DNA from 2 places in the Microcella indica genome. Region 1 is predicted to be linked to the other one. Evidence: predicted binding sites of a transcription regulator. Region 1 holds the regulator's gene; the other holds the start of a gene.
What was found. Region 1 encodes HspR, which represses chaperone genes until heat shock. Its sites were predicted from a motif close to AAGTTGAGTCNNNNNGACTCAACTT; they were not measured.
Positions count from the first base shown of each region.

Region 2: the regulator HspR is predicted to act here: its motif matches at 6,441-6,465, upstream of HUJ41_RS01510 (Hsp20/alpha crystallin family protein).

Region 1 is NZ_CP058670.1:2,500,462-2,511,757, reverse strand. It holds gene HUJ41_RS12230 (MFS transporter) at 1-787, opposite strand, end outside; gene dnaK (molecular chaperone DnaK) at 1,006-2,886, shown strand; gene HUJ41_RS12220 (nucleotide exchange factor GrpE) at 2,891-3,574, shown strand; gene HUJ41_RS12215 (DnaJ C-terminal domain-containing protein) at 3,584-4,567, shown strand; gene HUJ41_RS12210 (heat shock protein transcriptional repressor HspR) at 4,633-5,031, shown strand; gene HUJ41_RS12205 (class I SAM-dependent methyltransferase) at 5,074-6,189, shown strand; gene HUJ41_RS12200 (NADPH-dependent F420 reductase) at 6,205-6,876, opposite strand; gene HUJ41_RS12195 (ATP-dependent Clp protease ATP-binding subunit) at 7,041-9,194, shown strand; gene HUJ41_RS12190 (LysE family transporter) at 9,209-9,949, opposite strand; gene HUJ41_RS12185 (LLM class F420-dependent oxidoreductase) at 10,327-11,296, opposite strand, start outside.
Region 2 is NZ_CP058670.1:302,864-314,159, forward strand. It holds gene HUJ41_RS01500 (beta strand repeat-containing protein) at 1-3,954, shown strand, start outside; gene HUJ41_RS01505 (heavy metal translocating P-type ATPase) at 4,029-5,972, shown strand; gene HUJ41_RS01510 (Hsp20/alpha crystallin family protein) at 5,969-6,391, opposite strand; gene HUJ41_RS01515 (FAD-dependent oxidoreductase) at 6,560-8,017, opposite strand; gene HUJ41_RS01520 (FAD:protein FMN transferase) at 8,014-8,931, opposite strand; gene HUJ41_RS01525 (FMN-binding protein) at 8,935-9,369, opposite strand; gene nagA (N-acetylglucosamine-6-phosphate deacetylase) at 9,512-10,657, opposite strand; gene purU (formyltetrahydrofolate deformylase) at 10,686-11,296, opposite strand, start outside.

The DNA.
Region 1 (11,296 bases):
CGGCGGGCTCCGACTCGGGAACGTTGAGGAAGATCGGGATGGCGAAGATGAGCGTCCACACCGCGCAGCCGAGGGCGATGATGCGGAAGGGCATGCCGTTGTCGAGCGGCAGGCCGAAGAAGTCGAAGGTCTGCGCGACGACGACGATGATCATCGCCACGATCCCGCCGAGGTAGCCGAAGCCCCAGCCGAGTCCGCTCACGCGGCCGATCGTCGCGCGGGTCGAGACCTGCTTGAGCATGGCGTTGTAGTTGACGCCCGCGATCTCGCCGAAGACCGAGCCGGCGGCGATGAGCATCGCGCCGAGCCAGAAGAACTCCGGCATGGCCTCGACGAAGAACAGGCCAGCGGTACAGACGATGAGGAGACCCGTGCCGATGCCGAGCCAGAGCTTGCGATTGCCCGCGGCGTCGGCGCGCTGGCCGAGCACGGGGGCGACGAGGGCGATGAGAAGGCCCGCGATGAGAGTCGCGACGCCGTAGTTCGCGGAGAGCCCGTCGATCGCGCGCCGGTACTCCGGGTCTTCCGTACCGAGCGCGACCACCGCCGGATCGATGAAGGCATCGGATGTCAAGTAGAGGGCGGCGAAGACGAAGGTGAGGATGACCGTGTTGAAGGGCTGCGTCGCCCAATCCCACAGTGCCCATGACCACACCTGCCGGCGGGGAACGGGCTTCTCGCTGAACGGGCCACCCGCGGCGGCGACGGCACCCGTGCGGGCGACCGTCGGCGGCTCGATGGAAGAGGAGGGCGTGTCGACGTCGTTGTCGCCGGGCTTCTCAGTCATGCGCTCACGCTACTGCGAGCCGGTGAACAGCCGGTAGCGATCGCGCGCACATTCGCAAGACCAAGCGCCAGAACCCTGAGAGTTGAGCCAGGGCAGCTCAAGTTTTCACCCCTCGACTTGACACCGAGCATCCGGTCTCTCAAACTTGATATCGCGCGACTCAACCTTTCGCGCCCCCGACTTCAGAGCGTCACCCCAACACCAGAAGGAGCACCACCATGGCACGTGCCGTCGGCATCGACCTCGGAACCACGAACTCCGTCGTCTCCGTCCTCGAAGGTGGAGAACCCACCGTCATCGCCAACGCAGAGGGCTTCCGCACCACGCCCTCCGTCGTGGCCTTCACCAAGGACGGCGAGGTGCTCGTCGGCGAGACCGCCAAGCGCCAGGCCGTCACCAACGTCGACCGCACCATCGCGAGCGTCAAGCGCCACATGGGCACCGACTGGACCCAGGCGATCGACGACAAGAAGTACACGCCGCAGGAGATCAGCGCGCGCATTCTCGCCAAGCTCAAGCGCGACGCCGAACAGTACCTGGGCGAGAGCGTCACCGACGCCGTCATCACCGTGCCCGCCTACTTCAACGACGCTGAGCGCCAGGCCACGAAGGAGGCCGGCGAGATCGCGGGGCTGAACGTGCTGCGCATCATCAACGAGCCGACCGCGGCGGCCCTCGCCTACGGGCTCGACAAGGGCAAGGAGGACGAGCTCATCCTGGTCTTCGACCTCGGTGGCGGAACCTTCGACGTGAGCCTGCTCGAGGTGGGCAAGGACGACGACTTCAGCACCATCCAGGTCAAGGCGACCTCCGGTGACAACCGGCTCGGCGGCGACGACTGGGATGAGCGCGTGGTCGACTACCTCGTCAAGCGCTTCAAGGACTCGACGGGCGTCGACGTCACGAAGGACAAGATCGCCAAGCAGCGCCTCAAGGAGGCCGCCGAGCAGGCGAAGAAGGAGCTCTCGAGCTCCACGAGCACCAACATCCAGCTGCCGTACCTCTCGCTCACCGAGAACGGCCCAGCCAACCTCGACGAGTCGCTGAGCCGCGCCAAGTTCGAAGAGCTCACGAGCGACCTGCTCGACCGCACCAAGAAGCCCTTCGAAGATGTCATCAAGGAGGCCGGGGTCAAGGTCGACGACATCGCCCATGTGGTGCTCGTCGGCGGCTCGACCCGCATGCCCGCGGTCAACGAGCTCGTCAAGAAGATGACAGGCGGCAAGGAGCCCAACAAGGGCGTCAACCCCGACGAGGTCGTCGCCGTGGGCGCGGCCCTCCAGGCGGGCGTCCTCAAGGGCGAGCGCAAGGACGTCCTGCTCATCGACGTCACGCCCCTCAGCCTCGGCATCGAGACCAAGGGCGGCATCATGACCAAGCTCATCGAGCGCAACACGGCCATCCCGACCAAGCGCAGTGAGACCTTCACGACGGCGGACGACAACCAGCCCTCCGTGGCGATCCAGGTCTTCCAGGGCGAGCGCGAGTTCACGCGGGACAACAAGAACCTCGGCACGTTCGAGCTCACCGGCATCGCGCCCGCGCCTCGGGGCATCCCTCAGGTCGAGGTGACCTTCGACATCGATGCCAACGGCATCGTGCACGTGAGCGCGAAGGACAAGGGCACTGGCAAGGAGCAGTCGATGACCATCACGGGCGGATCCTCGCTCGAGAAGGACGACATCGAGCGCATGATCCGCGAGGCCGAGGAGCACGCCGCCGAGGACAAGGAGCGTCGCGAGAAGGCCGAGTTGCGCAACAACTCCGAGCAGCTCGCCTACTCGATCGAGAAGCTCATCAAGGAGAACGAGGAGAACCTCCCCGACGACGTCAAGAGCGAGGTGCAGGCCGATGTGGATGCTCTCAAGACGGCGCTCGCCGGTGACGACGACGACGCCGTGAAGTCGGCGTTCGACACCCTCAACCAGTCGCAGACGAAGCTCGGCGAGGCCATCTACGCGGCCTCGCAGGCGGAAGCCGCCGCGGGCGAGCAGCCCGAGGCGCCGGCCGAGGACGACGATGAGGACGTCGTCGACGCCGAGATCGTCGACGACGAGGACGAGAAGTCTGACTCGGACGCCGACAAGGACAAGAAGTAAGCCGATGGCGGCCAAGAAGCGCAAGAACGAGGACGGGGCGGAGGTGCCCGAGGAGGGCACCCCCACCCCGGCCGCGGCCGACGAACACGGTGACGAGCACAGTGATCAGGCTGCTCGCGACGACGACGCCCCTCTCGCCGAGGACGGCGCGACGACGGATGCCGAGGAGCTCGACGAGCTCTTCGCCGTCGAGGATGCCGACGTGGAGGTCTCGGAGTCGGGCAACTCGCTCGATGCCGACATCGACCACATCCTCTCGGAGGCTGGGGCGAAGGAGATCGAGGAGTACCGGGACCGCGCTGCGCGCGCGGAGGCCGAGCTCGCGAACTTCCGCACGCGCGTCGAGCGCGATCGCGCGGCGAACCGCGAAGCGGTCGTCGCCGAGGTGATCCGCTCCCTTCTGCCGGCGATCGACGACCTGGATCGTGCGGCCTCGCACGGCGACCTCGAGGGCAGCCCGCTCGAACTCGTGGCGCAGAAGATGCGCAGCAGCTTCGAGCGGTACGGCCTGCGACGCGTGGGCGAGATCGGCGAGCCTTTCGACCCGGCCCTGCACGAGGCCCTCGTGCAGCTGCCGAGCGCGGAGGCGACGTCGAACACCGTCGCCGATGTGATCGAGGTCGGCTACGCCCTCGGGGAGAAGCTCGTGCGCCCGGCGAAGGTGGCCGTCTCGGTTCCCGAGAACTAGGAGGGCGACATGGCCAGCAACGACTGGTTCGAGAAGGACTTCTACGCCGTTCTCGGCGTGCCGAAGGACGTCTCGGCGGCAGACCTCAAGAAGGCCTACCGTGCCCTCGCTCGCAAGTACCACCCTGACTCGAACCCCGACGACGCGACTGCGGAGGCACGCTTCAAGGAGATCAGCGAGGCGCACGCCGTCCTCGCCGACCCGGCCCAGCGCGCCGAGTACGACCAGTTGCGCGCGATGGGCTCGGGAGCCCGTTTCACCGCCGGCGGCGGCGGGCAGGGCGGATTCGAGGACGTCTTCGGCGGCATGTTCGGCGGCGGCGCCGGTGGTCGCCGCGCCCAGCAAGGCGGCGCCGGCGGTTTCGAGGACATCTTCGGCGGCATGTTCGGCGACGGCCGGTTCGGCCAGACGACGGGCGGTTTCCGCGGCTACGGCGGCCCGACCAAGGGTCGCGACCAGACCGCCTCGGTGTCCCTGGAGTTCCTCACCGCGATCCAGGGGGACACGGTCACCCTCGAGCGCCAGGGCGGCAAGCCGCTCACGGTCAAGATTCCCGCGGGGGTCTCGGACGGTCAGAAGATCCGCCTCAAGGGCAAGGGCGAGCGCAGCATCGACGGCGGTCCCGCCGGTGACCTCGTGCTCACGGTCTCGGTGCGCAAGCATCCCGTCTTCGAGCGGGACGGTCTCAACCTGCGCGTCGACGTGCCCGTGACCTTCGTCGAGGCGACCCTCGGCGCGACGATCGAGGTGCCGACCCTCGGGGGCGACCCGGTCAAGCTCAAGGTCGCTCCGGGAACACCGAGCGGCCGCGTGCTGCGCGTCAAGGGCCGCGGCGTGACGACGCCGAAGGGCACGGGCGACCTGCTCGCGACCGTGCAGGTCGCGGTGCCCGCGCACGTGAGCGCCGAGAGCACGAAGAAGCTGCGCGAGTTCGCGGAGTCCCTGCCGGCTGAGAACCCGCGCGACGACCTCATCGCTCGCGCACGCGGGTAGCGCGCGACACAATGAGCTGAGGCGGGAGCGACGTGGGAGGAGACCAGGTGGACGAGGACACCCCCATGTTCGCCATCGCGATCGCGGCGGAACTGGCCGGGATGCACCCCCAGACCCTGCGGCAATACGACCGCCTCGGGCTCGTGTCGCCGACGCGCACGGCGGGGCAGAGCCGCCGCTACTCGATGCGCAACGTCGTGCAGTTGCGCGAGATCGCCCGGCTCAGCGGTGAGGGTCTCAACCTCGAGGGCATCCGCCGCATCCTCGAGCTCGAGAACGAGGTCACCGAGCTGCGTCGCCGCGTGCGCGAGCTCGAGACGGCGCTCGCCGACGAGATGCTCTCCAAGCCTGGTCGCCGCGTCTTCGCCGCCGGCTCGGAGGGCGAGGTCATCTCGCTCAAAGCGGGAACGCGCGCGCAGAAGTCGAACCAGGTCGTCGTCTGGCGACCCTTCCGCCGGGGCTAGTCGCGGCCACGCAGTCCGGCGCGAGGGCCTAGGGTTGCGCGAGTGACCGATGCTCCGCTCGACCGCGTGCTCGAACTCCTGCGCCGCCGCCCCGACGTCGAGACGCCCGAGCTGCGGGCCTGGGACGCCGCCGACCGCTACCTGCTCGACACGGCCGAGCCCTGGCTGCGGGACCGGCCCGCCGAGGTCGCCGTCATCGAGGACACCCACGGGGCGCTGACCCTCGGCGCTCTCGCCCTCGGTGCGCAGCACGTGCGCGTGCACCAGGACTCGCTCGTGGCGCGTCGGGCTCTCGACGCCAACGCGGGCGACGCCGGCGTCACAGCGATCAGCCACCATGCGCTCGCCGACGTCGTCTCGAGGGATGCCCGGCTCATCCTTCTGCGCCTGCCGCGCTCGCTCGACCGACTCGACGCGATCGCGCGCGAGGTCGCTCGCTCCGCCCACCCCGATGCCGTCCTGCTCGCGGGCAATATGGTCAAGCACATGACGCCGACCCAGAACGACGTGCTGCGCCGCAGCTGGGAGCGGGTCGACGTCTCGCTCGCGCGGGGGAAGGCGCGGCTGCTGACCGCGCGAGGGCCGCGCGACGTCGCGCCGCTCGAACCCGCTGTCGGCGAGGCGCCCGAGCACGGCCTGCGCATCGTCGCGCGGGCGGGTGTGTTCGGCGGGGCATCCCTCGATATCGGAACGCGCGCCCTCCTGGAGGTCGCCGAGCAGTGGCCCGCCTACGAGACCGCGATCGACCTGGCGTGCGGGTCCGGCGCGCTCGCCGTCGCGCTCGCGCGCCGCGCTCCCACAGCAAGGGTCATCGCGACCGATGTCTCTGCCGTCGCCGTCGAGAGCGCACGTCTCACGGCCGATGCCAACGGCGTCGAGGTCGACACGGTGCAGGACGACGGCCTGTCGACGCAGCCGACCGACAGCGCCGACCTCATCGTGCTCAACCCGCCGTTCCACGTCGGGGCGGCCGTGCACACCGGCGTCGCGCTGAGGCTCTTTGCCGAGGCGGGGCGCGTGCTGCGCCCTGGCGGGCAGCTGTGGAGCGTGTGGAACAGCCACCTGGACTATGCGCCCGCCCTCGAGCGCGCGGTGGGCCCGACGCGGCAGGCTTCCCGCGGGCCGAAGTTCACGGTGACCGTCTCGCGGCGGCGCTGACGAGCGCCGGGTGAGCTACCGCTCGCCGTAGCTGCGCACGGCCGCGAGCTGTTCCCGCAGCTCGGCCGCGGCGAAGCGCGGCCCGTAGCCGGGGGTATCCCGCTGAATGCGCCAGCTGTCGCTGAGCGGCCCGCCGACGATCGCGTCGAATCCGATCGCCTCGACGAGCTCGGTCACGCGCCGCACCGCCGCGTCATCGTCGCCGTACACCATGAGGGCACGACGCGTGGAGCTGCCGGAGGGCTCGGCGTGGGCCGAGATGTCGGCGGCGGGGATGTGGTTGAAGGCCTTCACGACCGTCGACTCGGGCAGGTGCTGCGCCACCCACTCTGCGGTCGTGAGGCGCTCCTCGTCGAGCTCGGCGATGCTGCCGTCTCGGCCCGGGTAGTAGTTGTTGGTGTCGATCACGATGCGCCCCGCGAGCGATTCGCTCGGGATGCTCGGCACGACGCCGAGCGGAACCGTGAGCACGACGAGTTCGCCCGCACGGGAGGCCTCCTCGACGGTGCCGGGGGTCACGGTGCCGCCACCGCCCGCCGTGACCTCGGCGGCGAACTCCTCGAGCGAGGCGGGGCCGCGCGAGTTCGCGATCACGATGTCGTGCCCGAGCCTCGCGAATGCGCGGGCGAGCTGCGAGCCGATGTTGCCGGAACCGATGATGCCGAGAGTCGTCATGGTGGGCTTCAAGCGATTGCCCCGGCGGAGTATTTCCCGCTTGTGAGCGGCCTGCGTGTTCGCCGTGAGCAGAGCCTCGGAACGGGCATCCGCTAGCGGAGTCGAGCACCGCGGCGTAAACTTGAGTCACCGCGACTCAACATTGCCGCGCACCCTCTGCCCCGCAGGAGAACACGATGGCCAACATGCAAGGTGCCCCCTCCAGTCAGGAGGCCCAGAAGTCTGCCCTCGAGCAGTACGGCGTCAACCTCACCGAGATCGCCCGCTCCGGCAAGCTCGACCCCGTCATCGGCCGCGACGCCGAGATTCGCCGCGTGAGCCAGGTGCTCAGCCGCCGCACCAAGAACAACCCAGTTCTCATCGGCGAGCCCGGCGTCGGCAAGACCGCCGTCGTCGAGGGGCTCGCCCAGCGCATCGTCGCGGGCGACGTGCCCGACTCGCTCAAGGACAAGCAGCTCGTGGGTCTCGACCTCGCCGCCCTCGTCGCCGGCGCCAAGTACCGAGGCGAGTTCGAGGAGCGTCTCAAGGCCGTTCTGAAGGAGATCGACGACTCCGACGGCCAGGTCATCACGTTCATCGACGAGCTGCACTCCCTCATGGGCGCCGGTGGCGGTGAGGGCTCGGTCGCGGCAGCGAACATGCTCAAGCCCATGCTCGCCCGAGGCGAGCTGCGTCTCATCGGTGCGACGACGCTCAACGAGTACCGCGAGTTCATCGAGAAGGACGCCGCGCTCGAGCGCCGCTTCCAGCAGGTCTACGTCGGCGAGCCGAGCGTCGAGGACACGGTCGCGATCCTGCGCGGCCTCAAGGAGCGCTACGAGGCACACCACAAGGTCTCGATCGCCGACAGCGCGCTCGTCGCGGCTGCCTCGCTCAGCAACAGGTACATCACCGCGCGCCAGCTGCCCGACAAGGCGATCGACCTCGTCGACGAGGCGGCGAGCCGGCTCAAGATGGAGATCGAGTCGAGCCCCGTCGAGCTCGACGAGCTCAAGCGCGCCGTGACGCGCCTCGAGATCGAGGAGCTCGCCCTCAAGAAAGAGAAGGACGACGCGTCGAAGGCCCGGCTCGAGAAGCTGCGCGGCGAGCTGGCCGAGAAGACAGCCGAGCGGGATGCCCTGCAGAAGCGTTGGGCGGCCGAGAAGTCGGGCCTGACCGCCGTCGGCGACCTGCGCACGCGCCTCAACGACGCGCGCATCGAGCTCGACCGCGCCATGCGCGAGGGGCAGTACCAGGAGGCCTCGCGCCTCAACTACGAGGTGATCCCGGGCATCGAGACGCAGCTCGCGGAGGCCGAGTCGGCCGAGAGCGGCCCGCGCATGGTTAACGACCAGGTGACGGACGAAGACATTGCCGCGGTCGTGGCGGCCTGGACGGGCATCCCCGTCGACAAGCTCACGCAGGGCGAGACGGAGAAGCTGCTGACCCTGGAGGCGGAGCTCGGCAAGCGCATCATCGGTCAGAAAGATGCCGTCGTGGCCGTGTCGGAGGCGGTGCGCCGCACGCGCGCGGGCATCAGCGACCCCGACCGCCCGACCGGCTCGTTCCTCTTCCTCGGCCCCACGGGCGTCGGCAAGACCGAGCTCGCGAAGGCGCTCGCCGACTACCTGTTCGACGACGAGAAGGCGCTCGTGCGCATCGACATGAGCGAGTACGGGGAGAAGTTCGCCGTCTCGCGCCTCATCGGCGCCCCTCCCGGTTACGTGGGCTACGAGCAGGGCGGCCAACTGACCGAGGCCGTGCGTCGCCGCCCCTACTCGGTGATCCTGCTCGACGAGGTCGAGAAGGCGCACCCCGAGGTCTTCGACCTGCTGCTGCAGGTGCTCGACGACGGCCGGCTCACCGATGGCCAGGGTCGCACCGTCGACTTCCGCAACACGATCCTCATCCTCACCTCGAACCTGGGCTCGCAGCTGCTCATCGACCCGTCGCTCGAGTGGGAGGCGAAGGTCGCCGGCGTGAACGACATGGTGCGGCAGGCCTTCAAGCCGGAGTTCGTCAACCGGCTCGATGACATCGTGGTGTTCGCACCGCTCACGACGGACGATCTCGGCCAGATCGTGTCGCTGCAGATCGATCGCCTCGAGCGCCGCCTCGTCGACCGTCGCCTGCAGCTGGCGGTGACGCCGGATGCTCGCACGTGGCTCGCCGAGCGCGGCTACGACCCCGTGTACGGGGCGCGGCCGCTGCGCAGGCTCATGCAGCACGAGATCGACGACGCCCTCGCCCGCGCGATCCTCTCGAGCACGATCGCCGACGGCGACGTGGTGCGCGTCGACGTCGCCCCCGAGGGCACGGACGGCCTCGTCGTCTCGCGCATGGAGGTCTGAGGTCGCAGGTCCGCTCAGCCGTCCCACGCCGCGCGCACGGCGAGGAGGATGATGATGCCGCCCCCCACGAGGGCCGTGATGCGCGCGCCGATCGGCCCGACGAGGGCCCGGCCGGCGAGGGCGCCCGCGGTCGTGAGCAGCAGCTGCCAGCTGAGCGAGGCGGCGAACGCCGCCGCGACGAAGACGATGCGCTCGAGCGGCGAGGCGTCGAGGGCGAGCGTCGAGCTGCCGATGAGCGCGGCGAAGTAGACGACCGTCACGGGGTTCACGAGCGTGAGGGCGCCGACGGTGAGGAAGAGCCGGCGCGCGGTGGTCGTGCGCGAGGCCGTCGCCGTGCTGCCGGACGGGGCGGGCGCCGGGGTCGTGTCGCTCAAGGCTGCGTCGGCCAGGGGTGCGTCGGCCGGGGCTGCGTCGGTGGGAGCATCCGCGCTGATCGGCGGCACGTGCCTCGGCGCTGCGCGCAGCCCGGGCAGCGCGATCATGATGCCGAGCGCGACGAGCACGATGACGGAGAGCCAGCGGAGAGGTTCTTCGATGAGCACGATGACCGGCGCGATGGCTGCTCCTGCCACGACGGCGATCGTCGCGTAGAGGCCGTCAACCGTCGCGGCACCGAGTGCGCCGCCCGCGGCGACGCGTGCGCCGTGGCGCGCGCCATGCGTGATGAGGAGCGCCGCGATCGCCCCGACCGGGATCGCGATCGCGTACCCGGCGAGCAGGCCTGCGGTGAGGCTGGAGAAGAGCGCATCGCTCACGCTCGGTTCCTTTCTGGAGGGTCGTGCTGACGTGAGTGAGAGGGGTCGCGCACCGCGCTGGCCGGCAGGGCCGATGTGCGCGGTGCGCAACCGGTGTCGTGTCAGCAGCAGACGCCGCCGCAGCAGCCGTCCTCAGTGAACATGGTCATGTCGTCACCTCCTGTAAACATCGATGAACATCAATGTACTCAGCTATATCGATGTCTGTCAATGCGGACGCGCCCCGTCGCCCGTCGCCCCGACGACTGTGCTTCAGAATCGCCAGTGTGCTCGTTCGCGACAGCACAGTTGCCGCGTAGCGGCACAGTGTCGACGGCGCAGGCGGTGAGGGCTCGGGGCGGGAGGGGCTTGGGCGGCAGGGGCTCGGGCGGCAGGGCCTAGACGAGCGCGGGCACGACCTCGCGCTCGAACAGCTCGATGCCGCTCGTGTCGTAGGCCGCCTCGGCGAAGTAGGTGATCGCGTAGGTCATGCCGAGCTGCTGCATGCCCTGCAACTGCTCGATGATCTGCTCAGGGGTTCCCGCAAGCCCGCGACCGTTGCGCAGATCGGCGACGGCCTTCTCCGCACGCTCGGCCCCGAGGTACCGCGTGAGCCGCGCCTCGATGGTGGCGATGCGCTCGGCGACCTCGGCCTCGTCGCGCCCGACGACGGTGTTGTAGTTCGACGACCGCGTGATGGCGTCGAAGCTCGTGCCGAGCCGCTCGCAGTGCCCGCGCAGCACCTCGCTCTTGTGGGTGAACTCCTCGGGGGTGCCGGCGAAGTTCGTGTACTGCCCGTACTGCGCGGCGATGCGCAACGTGACCTTCTCACCGCCTCCGGCGATCCAGAACGGGATGCCCTGCTTCTGCACCGGCAGGGGCCGAACGATCGCGCCCTCGACCTTGTAGTAGCGGCCGTTCAGCGTCGCGGTCCCCTCCGACCAGGCCTGCCGCATGATCTGCACGCCCTCGTCGAGCATCCGCAGGCGGTCTCCGATCTCCGGGAACCCGTACCCGTAGGCGTTCCACTCGTGCTCGTACCAGCCGCCGCCGATGCCCATCTCGACGCGCCCGTGCGAGACGTGGTCGACCGTCGCGGCGACCTTGGCGAGGTACGCGGGGTTGCGGTAGCCCATGCACGTGCACATCTGCCCGAGGCGCACGCGCTCGGTGACGGCGCCGAACGCCGACATGAGGGTCCACGCCTCGTGCGTCGCCTCCTCGCTCGGCACGGGGACGGTGTGGAAGTGGTCGTAGACCCAGATCGACTCCCACGGGCCCGCGTCGGCGTGCTGCGCGAGGCGCTTCATCACCGCCCACTGCTCGTCGGGGTCGATGTCGACCAGGTCGTGCCGCCAGCCTTGGGGA
Region 2 (11,296 bases), 390 kb from region 1:
CTGACCAACGGCACCGAGTACCTCGTCACCGTGCGTGCCGTCAACGCCGTCGGCGACGGACCCTCGTCCGAGCCCGTCGCGGCGACCCCCGTGGCGGTGCCCGGCCAGCCGACGATCGTCTCGTACCTGCCGACCGACCGCACCCTCACCCTCACGGTGGATCTCGCCGACGACGGCGGCACCGAGGTCACAGGCTGGGAGTACTCGACCGACGCGGGCACGACCTGGGCCGCAGCGGGAGCCGACTCGAGCCCCTTCTCGATCACCTCTCTCTCCTCCGACGTGGATGCGCGACTCGTCAACGGCGAGAACTACACGGTCATCGTGCGCGCGGCGAGCGCTGCGGGCGTCGGTGCGGCGTCGGCCCCGCGCATCCTGACTCCGCGTGCGGTGCCGGCCCAGCCGGTCACGTCGCTCACGGCGCTCGACGGCGCCGTCTCGGTGGCCTTCTCGGTCGCCGACGACGGCGGCTCGCCGGTTCTCGACCTGCAGTACAGCCTGAACGGTGCGCCGTTCGTCTCGACCGGCACGCTCTCCTCGCCGTTCGTGCTCACGGGGCTCACCAACGGGCAGCCGGCCACGATCGAGCTGCGGGCCGTCAACGTCTCCGGCCCGAGTGCGGTCTCGGATGCCCGTTCCGCGACCCCGCGCACGGTTCCGGGCGCCCCGACCGGCGTGGCCGTCGTCTCCGGCAACGCTCTCGCCGCGGTGTCGTGGTCGGTGCCCGCCTCCACGGGCGGCGCCAGCATCACGCAGTACACCGCGAGCACATTCGCCACGGCGAGCTCGACGACCGCGCTCGCGAGCTGCTCGAGCGCGAGCACCGCCTGCGAGATCACGGGACTGAGCAACGACACGACGTACTTCGTCTCGGTCGTCGCGCAGAACGCCGCGGGCACGGGGCCTGCGTCGGCGCCGCGCGTGTCGGTGCTGCCGCTCGCGAAGCCCTCGGCCCCGACGCTCGGCACGGTGACTCCCGCCAACACCTTCCTCTCGGCAGCCTTCACGCCGGGCGCTGCAGGCTCGCGTTCCATCACGGGCTACGAGTACCAGCTCAACGGGGGCGAGTGGCGCCCCGCGGCCAGCACGTCGAGCCCCATCGTGATCTCCGGCCTCGCCAACGGCACGGAGTACACGGTCGCGTTGCGCGCGGTGAGCGCCGCCGGTGCCGGGGAGGCGTCGAACACGCGCACCGCCACGCCCTTCGCCCTGCCCAGCACGCCCGATTCGGCGACGATCGTGGCGGAGCCCGCGAGCGGCTCCGCGATCGTGAGCTGGGAGGCGCCGAACGCCAACGGCTCGACGATCACGAAGTACACGGTCGTCGCCTGGTCGGCGGCCTCGCAGGGCAGCCAGCTGCGAACGTGCACGACGACGGGCGCGACGAGCTGCACGATCACGGGCCTGACCAACGGCACGACGTACTACATCACGATCGACGCGACCAACGCGGCAGGCACGAGCACGCGCTCCACGCCGCGCGTGCCCGTCGTCTACACGGGCAAGCCCGGCTCGGTGAGCGGTGTGACCGCCGTCGCCGGTGACGCGCAGGCCTCCCTCACCTGGACCGCGGGAGCGGCGGGCGCGAGCGCCGTCAGCGACTACACGGTCTGGTACCGCGCCGTCGGCGACAGCGACTACACGCGCTTCATCGAACCAGTCTCGACCGACCGGTCGGCCACCGTCACCGGGCTCACGAACGGCACCGAGTACACGTTCATCGTCTACGCCGTCAACGCGCAGGGCACGAGCCTCGCGAGCGCCCCGTCCGCCGCCGTGAGCCCCACGGGCATCGGCGTCGCGCCGACCTTCGCAGCGCCGGTGCGCACGCCGGACGGTTTCACGGTCGCGATCAGCAACTACTCGGAGGTCACGACGTACGGAGCGAGCGCGACGAACGGCGCGAGCGCACGTGTGAGCGGCTCCACCGTCACCGTGAGCGGCCTCGCGGCGAACGCCGAGTCGACGGTCACCGTTGAGGCGGTGCGCCACGGCTACACGACCGCGTCGGCGAGCACGAGCGGCACGTCGCTCGAGGCGGGTGTCGCGCCCGTGCTCGGCGAGCCGGTCTCGATCGACGGCGGTTTCACCGTGCAGCTCGAGAACCTCGACGCGCTCGCCGTGTACGAGTTCTCCCTGCCGGGTGAGGCGACCGCGACCCTCGACGGCACGACCGTGACGGTCGCAGGCCTCGCCCCGGGGGAGAGCGCCGAGCTCACGGTCACGGCCCAGCGCGCCGGTCGCGCCGACGCGCCCACGACGGTGACCGGCGAGGCCTTGCCCGCCGCACCGAGCCCGCAGCTCGGAGACGTGACGCGCACCTCCGACGGCTTCACTGTGCCGCTCGTCGACGCCGTCGACGGCGTCGACTACTCCGTCTCCTCGACGGAGGGCGTCGCGGCTCTCAGCGACGGCGTGATCGTCGTCACGGGTCTCGACCCCGAGCAGGAGGCAACCCTCACGGTGACCGCTTCCCTCGCGGCTCACGTGGATGCGTCGACCTCGGTGACGAGCGCGGCACTGGGCACCGGCATCGCGCCCGCCCTGTCACTCGGCGACCGCACGCCGGACGGCTTCAGCGCGACGATCGACAACCCGCAGGACGGCGTGGACTACCTCGTCTCCACGACGGCGGGCTCCATCGTCCGCAGCGGTACGACCATCACGGTCACGGGACTCGCCCCGGCGCAGAGTGCGACGGTCACGGTCGTCGCGGTTGCTACCGGTCGCACCGACGCCCCCTCGAGCGTCACCTCGTCGGCGCTCGGTCAGGGCGCGATCGACCCGGCGGCCCCTGAGCCCACCCTCGACGGCTTCCGCGCTGAGATTCAGGACTTCGATGCCGAGGCGACCTACGAGGTCACGACCTCCGCGGGAGCGGTGGCGCTCGAAGGCGAGACGATCGTCGTCACGGGCCTCGCCCCCGGCGAGTCGGCGACCGTCACGATCGCCTTCACGAAGGAGGGTGAGACGGATGCCACGGCCGAGGTGACCGGAGCGGCCCTCGCCATCGGCACGGCCCCGACGTTCTCGTCCTCCACGAGCTCGGCGAGAGGCTTCACCTTCACGATCACGAACTACTCGGCCGAGATCAGCTACACGCTCGCCGCGACCAACGCCGGCAGCGTCACGCGCAGCGGCGCAACGGTCACGGTTGCCGGTCTTGCCCCGGGTGCGACGTCCGCGGTGACGGTCACGGCGAGCCGTGTCGGCTACCGGGATGCGTCCGCGGTGACCTCGGGCGTGGCCCTGCCCCCGGCACCGACCCCGCCCCCCGCCCCGGCGCCCGAGCCCGAGCCGACCGAGCCGTCGACCCCGACGCCGCCGCAGACCACGCCGCAGAACCCCGGCACATCGACGGCGATCGTCGATGGCGAGACTCAGCAGTCGACGATCGTGGTCGACGGCGAGCGCTTCACGGTCTCGACCCAGGGTGCAACCCTCGTCGTCGAGCCGATGTCGGGCGGCGCCTCAACCGGCTCGAGCGGCGGTACCACTCCCGTCGTGTTCGTGGGCGGCGACGTGAGCATCGACGTCGGCGGGTTCGCGGCTGACAGCTCGATCGAGATCTGGGCGTACTCGACGCCCACTTATCTGACGAGCATGACCGTCGGCTCGGATCTCGCGGCTGGCACGGTCGTGACGCTGCCGTCGAGCATCCGACCAGGCGAGCACACGATCGTCGTGACGGGCACGGGCGCGGATGGCGAGCCGATCGAGCTCTCCCTCGGCATCCTCGTGGTCGAGGAGATCGAGGAGCCTGCGGCAGAGCCCGCGGTCGTCGCGGATGACGCGACCGAGGCGACGACGGAGACCGATGGCGGAGCCTCGACCGGTATCGTCATCGCCTTCGCGATCCTGGCACTGCTGCTCGCGACGGGTCTGCTCTTCTTCCTGCTGGCGCGTCGTCGCCAGCGAGGCAGTACCGACGACAGCGCAGCCGCGCGGGCCTGACGCCACCGGGAGGGTCGGTGAGGCAAGCCTCGGCTTGCTGGCGCCGCGCCCTCCCGGGGCGTAGACCTGTCATCATGCGGAGACTTGTCGCGGCGGCACGGCGCTACCCCCTCGTCGGGCTCGCGGTGCTCGTCGGCGCCGTGGGGCTCGCGCTCCTCGCCGCCGACCTCGAGCCGATCGCCCGCTGGGGAGTGTCGATCTTCGCTCTCGGGGTCGCCCTCAAAGAGGGCGTCGGCATGGTGCGCAGCCTGCTCTCCGGACAGTTCGGGCTCGATGTGCTCGCGATCATGGCCATCGTGAGCACCGTCGTCGTGGGCGAGTACTGGGCGAGCCTCGTGATCGTGATCATGCTCGCCGGCGGCGAGGCGCTCGAGGATGTCGCGGCGGGCCGTGCGCAGCGCGAGCTGCGATCGTTGCTGGGTAAGGTGCCGCAGCAGGCTCACCGCCTCTCCGCCGAGGGCGACGTCGAGGATGTCGCGGTCGACGACGTCTCACCGGGCGATCGTCTACTCGTGCGCCCCTCCGAGGTCGTTCCCGTCGATGGCGAGCTCGCGAGTGCCGCCGCGACCTTCGACGAGTCCTCTCTCACGGGGGAGAGCATGCCCGTCGAGCGGCAGCGCGGCGACGCCGTGCTCAGCGGCTCGCTCGCCGGGGCCGACGCGGTCGAGATCGTGGCAACGGCACGCGCCGCCGACAGCCAGTACCAGCGCATCGTCGCGCTCGTGGAGGAGGCCTCCCAGTCGCGCGCCCCCATCGTGCGCCTCGCTGACCGCTACGCGCTGCCCTTCACGATCGTGTCGCTCGTCATCGCGGGCGTCGCCTGGGCGCTCAGCGGCGACCCCGTGCGCTTCGCCGAAGTGCTCGTCGTCGCGACGCCGTGCCCGCTGCTCATCGCCGCGCCCGTCGCGTTCATGGGCGGCATGTCGAGTGCTGCCAAGCACGGCATCGTCGTCAAGAATGCTGCCGCGCTCGAGCGGCTCGCGCGCACACGCACGGTCGCCTTCGACAAGACGGGCACTCTCACGCAGGGGCATCCGCAGGTCGTCGCTGTGCACCCGGCCGGTGGTATCGATGAGGATGACCTACTACGGCTCGTCGGCTCGGCCGAGCGGTACTCCTCCCATGTGCTCGCCGCAGCTCTCGTCGAGGCCGCGACCGACCGCGGCCTGGCCCTCGGCAGCTCGGAGGATGCGCGCGAGGTCGCCACGCACGGCGTCACCGCGACCGTCGACGGCCTCGCTGTCGTCGTGGGCAAGCCGGCCTTCGTGGCCGAGCACGCCGTCGGCGTGGAGCGGCGAGAGCTGCCGAGCGGCGAGTCCGCCGTCTACGTGGCGGTCGATGGAGAGTTCGCGGGCACGGTCGTGCTGCGCGACGAAGTGCGGGCGGATGCCGCGGCGACGCTGCGCGTGCTGGGCGAGCTGGGCATCCGGCGCACCCTCATGGTGACGGGCGACGTCGAAGCGACCGCGCGCCCCATCGCCGCCGGTCTCGGCATCGACGAGCTGCACGCGGAGTGCCTCCCGGAGGACAAGGTGCGCATCGTGCGCGAGCTCCAGCCGCGTCCGGTCGTCATGGTGGGCGACGGCGTCAACGACGCGCCTGTTCTCGCGGTCTCGGATGTCGGCATCGCGATGGGTGCGCGCGGCTCGACGGCCGCCTCCGAGTCGGCCGACGTCGTCATCATGCTCGACGACGTCGCCCGCGTCGCCCGCGCCGTGAGCATCGGGCAGCGCACTGTGCGCGTCGCCTTGCAAAGCATCTGGATGGGCATCATCATCTCGGTCGGGCTCATGCTCGTCGCCGCGTTCGGGTTCCTGCCCGCGATCGCCGGCGCGGCCCTACAGGAGGTCGTCGACCTCGTGGCGATCCTCGGCGCCCTGCGCGCCGTGCGCGCGGGGGAGGCGCGGCTGCCGGGGCTCGATCGGGCCGGAGGCATGAGAACGGGCCCCGCATCCGAGGATGCGAGGCCCGTCGAGGCACCCTCCCGCGGGAGCGCGCCCGGAGGCGTCACCCGCTAGGCGGAGACCTTCTTGCGGTCGCCGGCCATCGCAATCTCGATTTTGCGCGGCTTCGCCTTCTCGGCCACGGGGATCATGACGCTCAGCACGCCGTTCTCGTAGTGGGCCGAGATGTTCTCGGTGTCGATGTCTTTGCCGAGGGTGAGCTGGCGCAGGTAGCTGCCGGTGCCGCGCTCGCGGGCGAGCCACTGGACGCCCTCTTCGGTGCGGGCCGAGCGCTCAGCGCGGATCGTGAGCAGCTGGCCATCCACGTCCACATCGACCGTGCCGGGGTCGACACCAGGGAGGTCGGCGGTGAGCACGTAGTGGTCGCCGTCGCGGAACAGGTCCATGGGCATGAGGCGCGGGCTCTGGCGCTGGTCGAGCATGCTCGAGGCAACGCGGTCGAGCTCGCGGAACGGGTCGAAGAACATCGTCATCGCGGTACTCCTTGTCACGTCGCCCGCCGGGTGGCGGGTGGTCGATGTAAACCTGAGTCGGGGTGACTCAAGTAAGGAGATATTAGCACTCGAGTAGGGAGAGTGCCAAGTGTTCGCGCACGGCGAAAGTCCTGGTGAGAGCGGCTTCTCACCCGTGAATCGAGGTTCTCAGTACCCGACGAAGTAGTCGGTCTGCATGCGCTTCGCACCCGCCGCACGAAGGGCCGCGCGCCCCGCGGAGACCACTGCAGGGGCACCCGAGACGTACCCGCGCCGAGAAGCGAGGTCGGGCACGAGCTCGAGCAGGGCATCCCGCGTCAGGCTCTCGAGCGGCACCTCGACGACGCGCGCTCCCGCCGCCTCGAGAACGTCGCGGTAGAGCAGCTCGCCGGGGTTCGACGGCACGACCAGCACGACGACGTCGCGCCGCTCGCCGCGGGCCGTGAGCTCGGCGAGCTGACTGGCGAACGGCGTCACGCCGATGCCGCCCGCGAGCAGGACCAGCGGGATGCTCCGGTCGCGGGGCAGCAGGAAGTCGCCGGCGATGAGCGTGGTCGCCACGCGGGCCCCCGGCTTGAGCTCGCGCAGGGTTCGCTTGAGCGTGGAGCCCGGGTCGGGCATCCGCATGCCGAGGCGCACGATCGGATCGCTCGGGGCCGACGCGATCGTGAAGCTGCGGCGCATTCCCCTCTGGTCGGCTCCGTGCGGCACGTGCAGCTCAAGGTACTGGCCCGCCTCGAAGCGCAGCGGCCGCGAGGGCTCGAAGCGCAGCTCGGTCGCGTGCGGCGAGAGGGGCGCCGCGCCGATGAGGCGCAGCGAGACACCGGGGCGGCGCGAGACAGCGAAGGCGACGATGTTGCCCACGACGAGGGCCAGCTCGGGGGAGGTGTAGAGCGGGCCGAGGCTGAAGGGCACCGAGAACACCACGGCGACGACCGCCGCGGTGAGCCACTGCTGCCAGCGTCGCGGCGGCAGGGTGAGCGGCTCGGTGAGCATGAACCCGGCGAGGAAGACGATGGGGAACAGCAGCAGCACCGAGCTGTAGGCGTCGAGCGGCGCCGCGCCCGTGAGGGTGATGCGCGTACCGATGATCGCGACCGTGAGCACGATCGCGACGAGCCCGACGTCGAGGCGCCGCGTGCGGTCGAGCAGCAGGAGGGCGCCGAGGGCGACGACGGGCAGCATGGCGGGAGTCGCGATCCACCACGCGCCGATCGTGAGCCCGGCGAGGCTCGCGACGAGCACGCCCGTCGCGGCAGGGTTGAGCAGATGCCGCCCGCGCCACACGATGAGGTACTTCGACAGCGCCGCGATGATGCCGGCGGCGGCGGCGCCCACGAGCGCCATCGTGGCGAGGCTCGGCGGCACGAGGCACACGATGATGAGCGCTGTGATGACGCTCGACTCCCGGTGCGGCACGACGCGCGCGAGTCGTGCCGCGACCTCGTTTGCGCCGAGAGTGGCGACGAGCACGACCCCTGCGGTGCCGAGGATCGCGTACGGGTCGGGCCCGATGATGTCGAGGAACGCGAGGACGACACCGAGAGCGAGCACCACGACGAGGCTCGCGGTCGCCAGTCGGTACATGCTCACGCGGCCGGTGACGGCGTCGATCGTCGCTCTCATGCGAACAGCTCTCCTGACAGGTCGGGGCTGCCCTCGAGGCGGCCATCGTCGAACAATCGAACCCACTGGAACGGGAAACGCTCGGCCAGGCGCGCCGGTTCGGTGAGAAAGAGCGCCGTCGCGAGCCCATCGGCGAGCAGCGCCGTCTCGGCGATCGCCCACGCCGCGATGACTCCGCCGACCGGTCGGCCCGTCGTCGCGTCGACGATGTGGTGCAGGCCGTCGCCCCACGCGCGCCGGTTCGACGCCGACCCGCAGAGGGCCGCGCCGCGCACCTCGACGACGCCGACCGCCTTCGCGGGGTTGGCCGGGTTCTCGAGAGCGACACGGATGCTGCGCTCGCCCCAGCAGCGCAGGTCTCCGCTCGCATCCACGACGGTCTCGATCGCGCCACGGGCCTGCAGCAGGTCGCCGACGAGGTCGACGAGGTAGCCCTTGCCGGCCGCGCCCACGTCGAGCAGCACGGGGGCGGGGCAGTCGAGCACGAGCCCGGCCGCGGTCTCGCGCAGGCTCAGGGCGTCGCCCCAGCGCGGCGCAGCGCGCGGGGCGCCGCGCGGCTCGAGCCGGTAGGTCGCGTCGTAGCCGAGCTGCTCGAGCGAGGCGCCCGCGAGCGGGCTGAGCCTGCCGTCGGTGAGGTCGTGCAGCTCGCGGTAGAGGTCGAGCATCGGCACAGCATCCTCGGGCAGGGTCCAGGAGCCGGCCCCGCGCGCGATGCGGCTCACGAGCGAGTCGGTGCGGAAGCGCGACCAGTCGCGGTCGAAGCGCTCGATGCGCGCGTGCACGGCGGCGAGGTCGTCGTCGCTGAGTTCGCCGTCGGCCTCAACGCCGTGTTCACCGTCGTGCTCGCCGCCGTGCGCACCGCTGACGTCGAGGCGCCATGGCACCCCGATCGCGTCGAAGCGGCTCGACGCCACGTCTCAGCCCTCGAGCGCGTCGGCCTTGATGCTCGCGATGGCCTCGCGGAACCCGCCGCTCGTGAGCGAGGAGCCGGAGACGCGCGTGACGTCGAGCAGGTCGATGTCGACGCCGACCGCCTCGGCGGCGATGCCCTCGGCGAAGGCCGACTGGTAGAACTCGGTCGTCGGGTTGTTGGGGTTGGTCGTCACCTCGACCTCGGTCACCACGTCGTCCTCGAGCGTGACCGCGACGATGATGTTTTCGCTGCCGTTGGGTGAGGTGTAGGTGCCGTTGGCCTGGTAGCTGCCGTCGGCGTAGCTCGCCGAGGTGTCGCCAGGGGTCGTGCCGCCGGCCGTCGCGCCCGCATCAGCGCACCCGGCGAGGGTGCCGAGGAGGGTGAGGCCGGCTGCCGAGGCGTAGAGCGGCATGGCGGAGGGCCGAGTGCTGCGGGTCATGGGTCTCCTCGAGTCTGCGGTGAGGGGGCGCGTACTCGCGCTCGCGAGCTCAGAGTGCACTCGGCACACCATCAGCCTCGTGCCTCTGAGTGAGTATTCGCTGTGGTCGCGCCGAGCGATTGCCCCCGGCGCTCGCCGTGCTCTACCGCGCGACCTCGACCCCGTTCGCCCAGACGCGCTCGGTGCGCCAGTCGTCGTCGAGGACGACGAGGTCGGCGGCGAAGCCCGCCGCGAGCGAGCCCCACTCGTGGTCGCGGCCGAGCACGAACGCCGGCGTGCGGGTGAGCGCCTCGACCGCGCGCGCCTCGTCGATACCGGCGACGGTCACGGCCGTGCGCAGCGCGACATCCTGCGTGAGGGTCGAGCCGGCGATCGTCTGCGTGCCGTTGAGCACGGCGAGACCGTTCTGCACGGTGACGTTGAGCGAGCCGAGCTGGTAGTAGCCGTCCTGCCCTCCCGCGGCCGCCATCGCGTCGGTCACGAGCGCGACCCGGTGCGGAGCGGCGCGGAAGATCATCTGGGCGACCGAGGGGTGCACGTGCACCCCGTCGAGCACGAGTTCGAGGGTCACGCTGTCGTCGTCGAAGCCCGCGACGATCGGTCCAGGGTCGCGGTGGTGGATGCCCGGCATGGCGTTGAAGATGTGCGTCACGAGCGTCGCCCCCGCCTCGAAGGCGGCCCGCGCGAGGTACTCGTCGGCCTCGGTGTGCCCGACCGCGACGACGACGCCCGCCGCGACGAACTGCCGCACCGCGTCGAGCGCTCCGGGCAGCTCGGGGGCGATCGTGACCTGCCGGATGCAACCGTCACCCGCCTCGAGCAGGGTCGCCACGGTGGCCTCGTCCGGGTCGCGGAGGAACTCGGGGGAGTGCGCGCCCCGGCGGCCGATCGCGAGGAACGGGCCCTCGAGGTGCGCGCCGACGACGGTCGGGTCGCTCTCCGTGAGCGCCGCGACCACCCCGAGGCTCGCGACGACGTCGTCGAGGGGGTTGGCGACGAGCGAGATGACCGAGCGGGTCGTGCCGTGGGCGCGGTGCGTCGCGAGTGCCTGGCGAATCTCGTCCGGCCCGTTGTCGTACGCGGCACCGCCGCCGCCGTGCCCGTGGAGGTCGATGAACCCGGGCGTGATCGTGCGGCCGGCGACGTCGATCGTGGTCGCGGCGGGAGGCGGTGCATCCTGACCCGTCAGGCCGGTCGCCGCGATGCGATCGCCCTCGAGGAGGACCCAGCCGTGCCGGGACCCCTCGGCGTCGAGCAGCCGGCCGCCGGTGAGCAGTGTCGTGGTCATGCGAGCCCTTCGGGTGGGGAGCGAGCGACTACTGGAAGATGATGGTCCGCTGGCCGTCGAGGAGCACTCGGTCCTCCGCGAACCACGTGACCGCCTGGCTGAGGGTGCGGCTCTCCTCGTCCTGCCCGATCGCGACGAGCTCGGCCGGCGACCGCGAGTGGTCGACCCGCACGACGTTCTGCTCGATGATGGGGCCCTCGTCGAGGTCGCTCGTGACGAAGTGCGCCGTCGCACCGATGAGCTTCACACCCCGCTGATGGGCCTGCCGGTACGGGTTCGCACCCTTGAAGCCCGGCAGGAACGAGTGGTGGATGTTGATGATGCGGCCCTCGAGCGCGGCGCACAGCTCGGGGGAGAGGATCTGCATATAGCGGGCGAGCACGACGAGCTCGATGTCGTGCTCCTCGACCGCGCGCAGCACGCGCTCCTCGAACGCCGCCTTCTCGTCGGCGGTCGTGACCGGCCGCGACTCGAAGGGGACGTCGTAGAAGCTCGCGAGCTCGGCGAGGTCGGGGTGGTTGCCGAGCACGAGCGGAATCTCGACAGGCAGCTGCCCGCTGCGCTGGCGGAACAGCAGATCGTTGAGGCAGTGCGCCGCCTTCGAGACGAGCACGAGCGTGCGCAGGGGGCGACCGACGC